Regions from separate parts of the Microbispora sp. NBRC 16548 genome, predicted to be linked through region 1. Evidence: riboswitches for the same ligand, from Rfam matches in the RefSeq annotation. Region 1 holds a riboswitch; the other holds the start of a gene.
The links. Region 1 has a riboswitch for glycine ahead of gcvP (aminomethyl-transferring glycine dehydrogenase). Riboswitches for the same ligand answer to the same signal wherever they lie in the genome.

Region 1 (4,981 bases):
TGCGCGACAGCGACCCGGTGCGGAGCGGGCGGCTCCTGCTCGACCTGCGCGCCGACCTGACTGCCGCGATCGCCGACATCCGGCGCCTCGTCTACGATCTGCGCCCGCCCGACCTCGACGAGCTCGGACTGCTGGGCGCGCTGCGCCGGCGCGCCCAGCAGGCCTGGCGGCGCGAGCACGCCGGATGCGTGGTCACGGTCGACGCCCCGGAGGACCTGCCGCCGCTGGCCGCCGCGGTGGAGGTGGCCGCCTTCCGCATCGCCACCGAGGCGGTCACCAACGCGCTGCGCCACGGCGGGGCGACGGCGTGCCGGGTCTCCCTGCGGGCCGATCACGCCCTGCACGTGGAGGTGAGCGACAACGGCTCCGGGGGCGCCGGCGCCTGGCCGCACGGCGTCGGCCTGCGATCCATGCACGAGCGGGCAGCCGAACTGGGCGGTACGCTCACCGCCGGCCCCACCGACCGCGGCGGCCGCGTCCACGCCCGCCTTCCACTGGAGCAGACATGACCGCCGGGGAACCGATCAGGATCGTCGTCGTCGACGACCACCCGCTGATGCGGGAGGGCCTGCGTGCCCTGGTGACGTCGCTGCCGGACATCGAGGTGGTGGGCGAGGCCGGCGACGGCGACGCCGCCCGCCGCGAGGTCCAGCTCACGCGCCCCGACGTCGTGGTCATGGACCTGCACATGCCGGGCGTCGACGGGGTGGAGGCCACCAGGGCCATCGTGCGCGCCGTGCCCGCCGCCCGGGTGCTCGTACTCACGATGTTCGAGGACGACGAGTCGGTGTTCGCCGCGATGCGCGCCGGAGCCTTCGGATATCTGGTCAAGGGTGCGAAACAGGAGGAGATCGTCCGGGCGGTCCGCTCGGTCGCGGCCGGCCACGCCGTCTTCGGGCCGAATGTGGCCCGCCGGATCATCGACTTCTTCGCCGGCGGGGCCTCCCTCGCGCCGGGCTCCGCTCCTGTCCCCGAGCCCTTTCCCGAGCTCACCGCGCGTGAACGGGAGATCCTCGACCTCATCGCGGCCGGACGGTCCAACCCCGCGATCGCCCGGCACCTGACCATCAGCGGCAAGACGGTCAGCAACCACATCACCGCCATTTTCGCGAAGCTGGCGGTCGCCGACCGGGCCGAGGCCATCGTCCGCGCCCGCCAGGCCGGTCTCGGCGCCGATCTCGCGCCGGGTGCGAGTCGGGCGGATCCGGGGTAACGGGTAGAGTGGACACGGCCGACGACCTCGTGCGGGAGAGACCCCTGGCCTTCAGGGGCGCCGAAGGAGCAAACCTCCCCGGAATCTCTCAGGCATCCGTACCGCACGGACGAGGCGACTCTGAAAAGCAGGCCCGCCGGCCAGGCGGCGCCTCACCGAAGGGGAAAGCCGGGCTCGACGGCCCGGTGAAGCTCTCAGGTCCGATGACAGAGGGGGAGACCGCTTCACGACCGGCCGCGCCACGCAGGGCGCCGGACGGTCGCCGCAGGTCTCGACCCGCCCAGGAGGCCCCTGTCATGACCGATCGGTCCACGCTTCGCGATCTTTCCGCTCCGCCCTTCGCCACCCGTCATATCGGTCCCTCCGAGGCCGGCCGCGCCCGGATGCTGGAGGCCGTCGGCTACGAGTCGGTGTCCGACCTGCTCGCGGTGGCCGTGCCCGAGGCCATCCGCACGCGCGGCCCGCTGAACCTGCCCGAGGCGGTGGGGGAGGCCGAGGCCCTGGCCGAGCTGCGCGCCCTCGCCGGCCGCAACCGGGTGCTGACCCCGATGATCGGCCTCGGGTACCACGACACGATCACCCCGGGTGTCGTCCTCCGCAACGTGATGGAGAACCCCGGCTGGTACACCGCGTACACGCCCTACCAGCCGGAGATCTCGCAGGGGCGGCTGGAGGCGCTGCTGAACTTCCAGACGGTCGTGTCGGACCTCACCGGCCTCGACGTCGCCGGCGCGTCCCTGCTCGACGAGGCGACGGCCGCGGCCGAGGCGATGACGCTGGCCCGGCGGGCGAGCAAGGTGAAGACCGACGTGTTCGTGGTGGACGCCGACGCGCTGCCGCAGACCAAGGCCGTGCTGGCGACCCGCGCCGAGCCGCTCGGCATCACGCTGGTGGAGTCCGACCTCGCCGGCGAGCTGCCCGAGTGCTTCGGAGTCCTCGTCCAGTATCCGGGCGCGAGCGGCCGGGTGGCGTCCTTCCGCGCAATTGCCGAGCGGGCGCACGCCCAGGGGGCGCTGCTGGTGGCCGCGGCCGACCTGCTGGCGCTGACCCTGCTGGAGGCTCCGGGCGAGCAGGGCGCCGACATCGCGGTCGGCTCCTCCCAGCGCTTCGGTGTCCCGCTGGGCTACGGCGGCCCCCACGCCGCGTACATGGCCGTCCGCGAGGGCCTGCAGCGGCAGATGCCGGGCCGCCTGGTCGGCGTCTCGCTGGACGCCGACGGCCGCACGGCCTACCGGCTGGCCCTGCAGACCCGCGAGCAGCACATCCGGCGGGAGAAGGCCACCAGCAACATCTGCACCGCGCAGGTGCTGCTCGCCGTCATGGCGTCGATGTACGCCGTTTACCACGGCCCGGAGGGCCTCAGGAGGATCGCCCAGCGGGTGCACCGCCACGCGGCCGTCCTGGCCGCCGGGCTGCGCGAGGGCGGCGTGGAGGTCGTCCACGACGAGTTCTTCGACACCGTGCTCGCCCGCGTGCCCGGGCGGGCCGCTCAGGTCGTGGCCGCCGCCGCGGAGCGGGGCGTGAACCTGCGCCTGGCCGACGACGACCACGTCGGGGTCGCCTGCGACGAGAAGACCACCACGGACCACCTGCAGGCGGTCTGGGCGGCGTTCGGCGCGCCCGAACTCGTGGTCGAGGACCTCGACCGGGTGACCTCCGACGCGCTCCCGGCCGACCTGCAGCGGACCTCGGACTTCCTCACCCACCCGGTGTTCCACTCCCACCGGTCCGAGACGGCGATGCTGCGTTACCTGCGGCGGCTGCAGGACAAGGACATCGCGCTCGACCGCTCGATGATCCCGCTGGGCTCCTGCACGATGAAGCTCAACGCGACCACGGAGATGGAGCCGGTCACCTGGCCGGAGTTCGCCTCGATCCACCCGTTCGCGCCGGCGGAGCAGGCCGAGGGATACGCCGAGCTGATCGCGACGCTGGAGGGCTGGCTGGCCGAGGTCACCGGCTACGACCGGGTGTCGATCCAGCCGAACGCGGGTTCCCAGGGCGAGTTCGCCGGGCTGCTGGCGATCAGGTCCTACCACCGCTCCAGGGGCGAGGGCGGCCGCGACGTGTGCCTCATCCCGTCCTCCGCGCACGGCACCAACGCCGCCAGCGCCGTCATGGCGGGCATGCGGGTGGTCGTGGTGGCCTGCGACGAGAACGGCAACGTCGACGTCGCCGACCTCGCCGCCAAGATCGACAAGCACCGCGACGCGCTCGCCGCGATCATGGTGACCTACCCGTCCACCCACGGGGTGTACGAGGAGACGATCGTCGAGATCTGCGAGCGGGTACACGAGGCCGGCGGGCAGGTCTACGTGGACGGGGCCAACCTCAACGCGCTGGTGGGCCTGGCCAAGCTGGGCGAGTTCGGTGCGGACGTCTCCCACCTGAACCTGCACAAGACCTTCTGCATCCCGCACGGCGGCGGTGGTCCCGGCGTCGGCCCGGTGGCGGTCAAGGCGCACCTCGCCGAGCACCTGCCGGCGCACGTGTCCGCCGCGCCGTACGGCTCGGCGGGCATCCTGCCGATCTCCTGGGCGTACGTCAGGATGATGGGCGCCGACGGGCTGCGACAGGCCACCGAGCAGGCGATCCTGTCGGCCAACTACCTGGCCCGGCGGCTGGCGCCGCACTATCCGGTGCTGTACACCGGCAGGGACGGCCTGGTCGCCCACGAGTGCATCGTCGACCTGCGCCAGATCACCAAGGAGACCGGCGTCACGGTGGACGACGTGGCCAAGCGGCTGATCGACTACGGCTTCCACGCGCCCACGATGTCGTTCCCCGTCGCCGGGACGCTCATGATCGAGCCGACGGAGAGCGAGGACCTGGCCGAACTCGACCGCTTCGTCGACGCGATGATCGCCATCCGGGACGAGATCGCCAAGGTGGCGTCGGGAGAGTACGACAAGACCGACAACCCGCTCCGCAACGCCCCGCACACGGCCGAGTGCCTCACCGCCGACGAGTGGGCCCACCCGTACTCGCGGGCGGTGGCCGCCTACCCGGTGCCCGGCCTGCGGGACGACAAGTACTGGTCGCCGGTGCGCCGCATCGACCAGGCGTACGGCGACCGCAACCTCGTCTGCTCCTGCCCGCCCCTGGAGGCGTACGAGGACTGATCAGTTGGGTATGTCGGCCCCGCCCGGCGGCCGGTCTCGTTAAGATCGCGGTGATCGTTCCTCATCACCTGCGACCATGCGAGGCCCCTGTATGACGGCCATCGATTCCGGGCGGCGGTCCGACCGGCTCGACCACGCGCGCCGGCTCGCCGAAAGCGGCGACCTCGACGGCGCGGCCGCGATCTTCGCGGAACTCGCCGCGGACGAGGACGCGCCGGAGCGCGGCGAGGCCGGCGAGGGTCTGTCCGTCGTCGTCGAGCGGATGGCCGAGCGGCTGCTGGAGGACGGCGAACCCGAGCGGGCCGCCGACGTCCTGCTTGAGGCGCTGTCGGTCAGCGCGGTGGCCGACCCGGCGCGCCTGCGGGTGCTGCTCGGCATGGCGCACCTGGAGATGGCGTGCGCGCAGTTCGCCGGGGCGGTGGAGGACAGCCGCCAGGAGGGGGCCGACGCAGGCACCGGCGCGCTCGCGATCGAACTGCTGGCCCGCACGCTGCCGCTGCGGGGCCGCGACGCCGACGCGGAGACCGTGTGGCGCTACGGCCTCGACCACCCCGACGAGGCGCTGGCCGACCAGGTACGGCTGCGCCTCGGCAGGGACGTCCGCCCCCCGATGGAGGCCGGCGCGGCCGGCTGAGGGCGCTCAGCC
Region 2 (4,981 bases), on a different contig from region 1:
GCCGTCGCCGCGTAGCGCGATGCGGGCGGCGGCGATCGCCTTGATCGAGGCGACGGCGTTGCGCTCGATGCACGGGATCTGGACGAGCCCGCCGATCGGGTCGCAGGTCAGGCCGAGGTTGTGCTCGATGCCGATCTCGGCGGCGTTCTCGACCTGCTCCGGCGTCCCGCCGAGCGCCTCGGTGAGGCCCGCCGCCGCCATCGAGCAGGCCGAGCCGACCTCGCCCTGGCAGCCCACCTCCGCGCCGGAGATGGAGGCGTTCTCCTTGAACAGCACGCCGATCGCGCCCGCGGTGAGCAGGAAGCGGACGACGCCGTCCTCGTCGGCACCCGGGAGGAAGCGCATGTAGTAGGACAGGACGGCCGGGACGATGCCGGCGGCGCCGTTGGTCGGCGCGGTGACGATCCGGCCGCCCGCGGCGTTCTCCTCGTTGACGGCCAGCGCGAACAGCGTGACCCAGTCCATCGCCCGCAGCGGGTCGGTCCCGTCGGTCTCGCCCTGCAGCCGCCGGTACAGCTGGTGGGCCCGGCGGCGCACCTTGAGCCCGCCCGGCAGGACGCCCTCGCGGCCGGTGCCGCGCCGTACGCACTCGGCCATCACCGACCACAGGTGCAGCAGGCGGGCCCGGATCTCCTCCTCCGTACGGCCGAAGGCCTTCTCGTTCTCCATCATCAGGCCGGAGATCGACAGGCCGGTCTCGGCGCAGTGCGCGAGCAGTTCGTGCGCGGTCGTGAAGGCGTACGGCAGCACCGTGTCGTCCGGCTTGATCCGGTCGGCGCCGGTGGCGTTCTCGTCCACCACGAAGCCGCCGCCGACCGAGTAGTACACCTTCTCGCGCAGCACCGTGTCGTCGGCGTACGCCGTGAACCGCATGCCGTTCGGGTGGTGGGGGAGCGACAGCTTGCGCTCGAAGACGAGGTGCTCGCCGACCACGAACGGGATCTCGTGCACGCCGTACAAGGTGACCGTGCCGCTCGCCCGCATCGCCGCCAGCCGTTCGTCGACGGTGTCGACGTCGACCAGCTCGGGCTTGTCGCCGGACAGGCCCAGCAGGACCGCCTTGTCGCTGCCGTGGCCCTTGCCGGTCAGCCCGAGCGAGCCGTACAGGATGGCGTCGACCCGGGTCGCCTTCTCCAGCAGCCCGTCCTGGTGCAGCCCGCGGACGAACTTGTGCGCCGCCGCCATCGGGCCGCCCGTGTGCGAGCTGGACGGCCCGATCCCCACCTTGAACAGGTCGAAGACGCTGATCGCCATTGACCGTCGCCTCTCAGCCGGCTGTCAGGACTCGCCGGAGGTCAGCGCGGTGTACTCCGCGGCCGACAGCAGGTCCTCCGGCGCCTCCTCCACGCGCACGCGGAACAGCCAGCCCTCGCCGTACGGGTCGGAGTTGACCAGCGAGGGGTTGTCCACGACGGCGGAGTTGATCTCGACGACCTCGCCGCCGACCGGCGCGAAGATGTCGCTCACGGACTTGGTGGACTCCACCTCGCCGACCGCGTCGCCGGCCGCGACCGTCGAGCCGACCTCCGAGTGCACCTCCACGTAAACCACGTCGCCGAGCTGCTCGGCCGCGTACGCCGTGATGCCCACCGTCACGGTGAGGCCGTCCTCGATCCCGGCCACCCACTCGTGTTCCTTGGTGTAGCTCAGGTCGTCCGGAATGGTGCTCACTTGCTCCTCCTGTAGAAAGGCAGATCGACGACGTCGACCGGTTCTTGGCTGCCCCGGATGTCCACGGCCAGGCCACCCTTCTCCAGGGCGCCCTCGTCGACGTACGCCAGGGCGATCGGGCGGCCGAGGGACTGCGACGGGGCGCCGCTGGTCACCTCGCCGACGACGGCGCCCTCGCGGGTGACGGGGTAGCCGTGGCGGGGCACGCGGCGGCCGCGCGCCACCAGCCCGACCAGGCGCCGCCTGGCGCCGTTCTCCGCTGCCCGCTCGAGGGCGGCCTTACCCACGAAGTCGCCGGGCTTGTCGAAGCGGACGACCCGGCCGAGTCCCGCGTCGAACGGCGTGATCGCCGCGCTCAGCTCGTTGCCGTACAGCGGCATGCCGGCTTCCAGGCGCAGCGTGTCGCGGGCCGACAGGCCGGCGGGGACGAGCCCGGCGTCCTTGCCCGCCTCGGCGAGGGCGTTCCACAGGGGCGCGGCGTGCTCGTTCAGCACGAAAAGCTCGAAGCCGTCCTCGCCGGTGTATCCGGTGCGTGCGATCAGGGCGGGCGTGCCCGCGACGACGCCGGGGACGATGGCGTAGTACTTCAGATCGTCGAGGTCGGCGTCGGTCAGCGCGGTCAGGATCTCGGCGCTGCGCGGGCCCTGCACCGCGACCAGCGCGTACTCGTCCGACCGGTCGGTCACCCGCGCGTCGTAGCCCCGGACCCGGTCGGCGAGCTCACGGGCGACGAGGGCGTAGTTGGAGGCGTTGGCGACGACCATGTACTGGTCTTCGTCAAGGCGGTAGACGATGAGATCGTCGAGGATGCCGCCGGTCTCGTTCACGATCATCGTGTAGCGGGCCCGGCCGGGCGCGAGGACGCTGAGGTGTCCCACGAGAGCGCGGTCGAGCGCCTCGCCCGCCTGCGCGCCGACGACGAAGATCTCCCCCATGTGGGACAGGTCGAACAGCCCCGCGGCCGTGCGCACCGCGTTGTGCTCGGCCGACTCACTGCCGTAGCGCAGGGGCATCTGCCAGCCCGCGAAGTCGGTCAGGGTCGCGCCCAGACTTTGGTGGATCTCGCGGAGCGGGGTGGATCGGGACATGCGCACCTCGGAAGGACGGATGCTGCGTTTGACTATCGGGCATCCTCCCCCTCTGTCATCGGCGCCTGAGAGCTTCGTCCGATCTTTGCCGGACTTTCACCTTCGGCGAGGCCTTCCGGCCTTCTTTCCAGAGGTCACCTGGCCCGCACGGTCCTTTGCCTTGAGAGGTTCGCGGGGAGGGCTTGCTCCTTCAGGGGCCCTGACCGGATGCCAGGACGCTCTCCCGCACGGGATCACCGGTGTGCTGCAAGCCTAGTGGTTCGCCGCCATCCCCGTAACCGGCAGGATCGCCCCGATTTCCTCGATCAAGGTATCCGTCCTTGCGGGCTTTCGTTACGGTCTGTGATCGCACTCGCGCGGCGGCCGATGCCCCGCGCGGAGGCGCATCAGGGCGGACGGAAGGTCGTCGCCGGTGAGGATCCGCTGGTGGAGGGCCTGCGTGTCGGGGGACGGCTCGGTGCCGAGGCAGTCGACCAGGGTGCGGCGCAGCCGCTGGTAGGACGCCGAGGCGTCGTGGGTGCGGCCCGATCGGTGCAGCGCCAGCATGAGCTGCCGGTGCGGCCGTTCGCGCAGCGGGTGGCGCCGGGCCCACTGGGCAAGGCCGCCGACGATCTCGTGATGGTGCCCGAGCGCCAGCCGTACGTCGAAGAGGTCCTCGGTCACCGCGCGCCGGTCCTCGTCGAGCCGTTCGGCCCACGCGGAGAGCTCGTCGACATGCCTCATGGCGAGCAGGGCGTCGCCCCGCCACAGGCTCAGCGCGTTCTCGAACATCCTCGCCGCATTGTGGTAATCGCCATTTTCGCGAGCGATTCTGCCCTGCGCCGCGAAATGGTTGAATACTGCAGCATCCACGGATCCCGGCGGGACGGAAAGAAGGTAGCCGCCGTCCACGGTGTGCAGCGGAGAAAGGTCGGGGTCGCGTGGCGAGAGCCGCCGCCGCACCTGTGCGATGTAGGTGGTAAGATTCCGCGGCGCCGATTTAGTGGGACGGCCATTCCACAACAGATCGATGAGCCGGTCCCGGTGAACCGCGATATTCGGATTGAGCAGGAACAGTGCGAGGAGCTGCCGGTGCCTCGGGGCGAGCCCGGCGATGACATCCCCTGAGGGTTTCATGGCCAGGAACGGTCCGAGCACGGCGTATAACACGGTTCCCCTCGCACGAAAGCAGCGTGAACGCGCCGACGATGCGGCTTTGATCGCCATTTGACCATATCTCTCTCCGGCGGCTTGAGTCAAAAATATGCCGTTTGTATGTCGGCCGCTCCGGAGCCCATAAACGCCGCACTGTGGGCCGCAATGCCCGGCCCCGTGCGCGCCGATACGCCGATAACCTAAATGAAATCGGTTACAGATCAAGCTCTCGCCGACTGTCATGCCGGCGGAGTGAGAGTGTGACGCCGATTACGCGATGATCGGCGCGGTGCGGCGCCGGCCCGGGGAGGTACGGCTTATGACGGGCGAGGTTTTCCGGGAGCCGGTCGGCACGCTCGGCGGGATGGCCGGCGAAGACGGCGCCGATCCCGCGGGACCCTCAGTGGCGGGCGGCGGCGACGAGGGCGTGGAACAGCGGGCCGTCCTCGTCGGCCTCCGGGTGCCACTGGACGGCCAGGGCGAACGCCGCGCCCGTGACCTCGACGGCCTCGATCGTGCCGTCGTCCGAGCGGGCGGTGACCGCCAGCCCGTCCGCCAGGCGGTCGATCGCCTGGTGGTGGTAGTGGGCGGGCGTCAGGTCCTCGCCGTCGTAGATCTTGGCCAACTCCGGCGAGAGCCGTACGGGGAGGCGGCCGAACGTCCCGGGGGCGGGGGAGTGGGCGGTGTGGCCGACCACGTCGGGCAGATGCTGGTGGAGGGTGCCGCCCAGCGCCACGTTGAGCACCTGCAGGCCCCGGCAGATGCCGAGGAACGGCAGGCCGGTGCGCAGGGCGGCCTCCATCAGCCCGAACTCCGCCTCGTCGCGGAACTCCCGGACGTATCCGGTCTGTTCGGCGGGTGGCGCGCCGTACCGGGCGGGGTCGATGTCGCCCCCGCCCGCGATGATCAGCCCGTCCAGTCGCCCGGCCAGCGCGGCGGGCTCCCCTGCGGGCGGCAGGATGACCGGCTGGCCGCCCGCCCGCGCGATGTGGTCGACGTACATGTACGGCAGCAGCGCCGCCGGCATGTCCCAGACGGTGAACCTCGCCGGCTCGACGTAGCACGTCACGCCGATCACGGGACGGGCC

Region 2: it holds a riboswitch for glycine, as region 1 does, so the genes downstream of both, gcvT (glycine cleavage system aminomethyltransferase GcvT) here and gcvP (aminomethyl-transferring glycine dehydrogenase) in region 1, are expected to answer to the same signal.

What each region holds. Positions count from the first base shown of each region.
Region 1 covers NZ_BSSF01000014.1:84,253-89,233, reverse strand. Annotated here, with positions in the region: gene QSK36_RS32530 (sensor histidine kinase) at 1-509, shown strand, start outside; gene QSK36_RS32525 (response regulator) at 506-1,213, shown strand; glycine riboswitch at 1,236-1,327, shown strand; gene gcvP (aminomethyl-transferring glycine dehydrogenase) at 1,510-4,335, shown strand; gene QSK36_RS32515 (hypothetical protein) at 4,427-4,969, shown strand.
Region 2 covers NZ_BSSF01000008.1:118,932-123,912, reverse strand. Annotated here, with positions in the region: gene QSK36_RS23185 (L-serine ammonia-lyase) at 1-1,254, opposite strand, end outside; gene gcvH (glycine cleavage system protein GcvH) at 1,279-1,671, opposite strand; gene gcvT (glycine cleavage system aminomethyltransferase GcvT) at 1,668-2,759, opposite strand; glycine riboswitch at 2,802-2,897, opposite strand; glycine riboswitch at 2,898-2,995, opposite strand; gene QSK36_RS23170 (AfsR/SARP family transcriptional regulator) at 3,093-3,896, opposite strand; gene QSK36_RS23165 (gamma-glutamyl-gamma-aminobutyrate hydrolase family protein) at 4,294-4,981, opposite strand, start outside.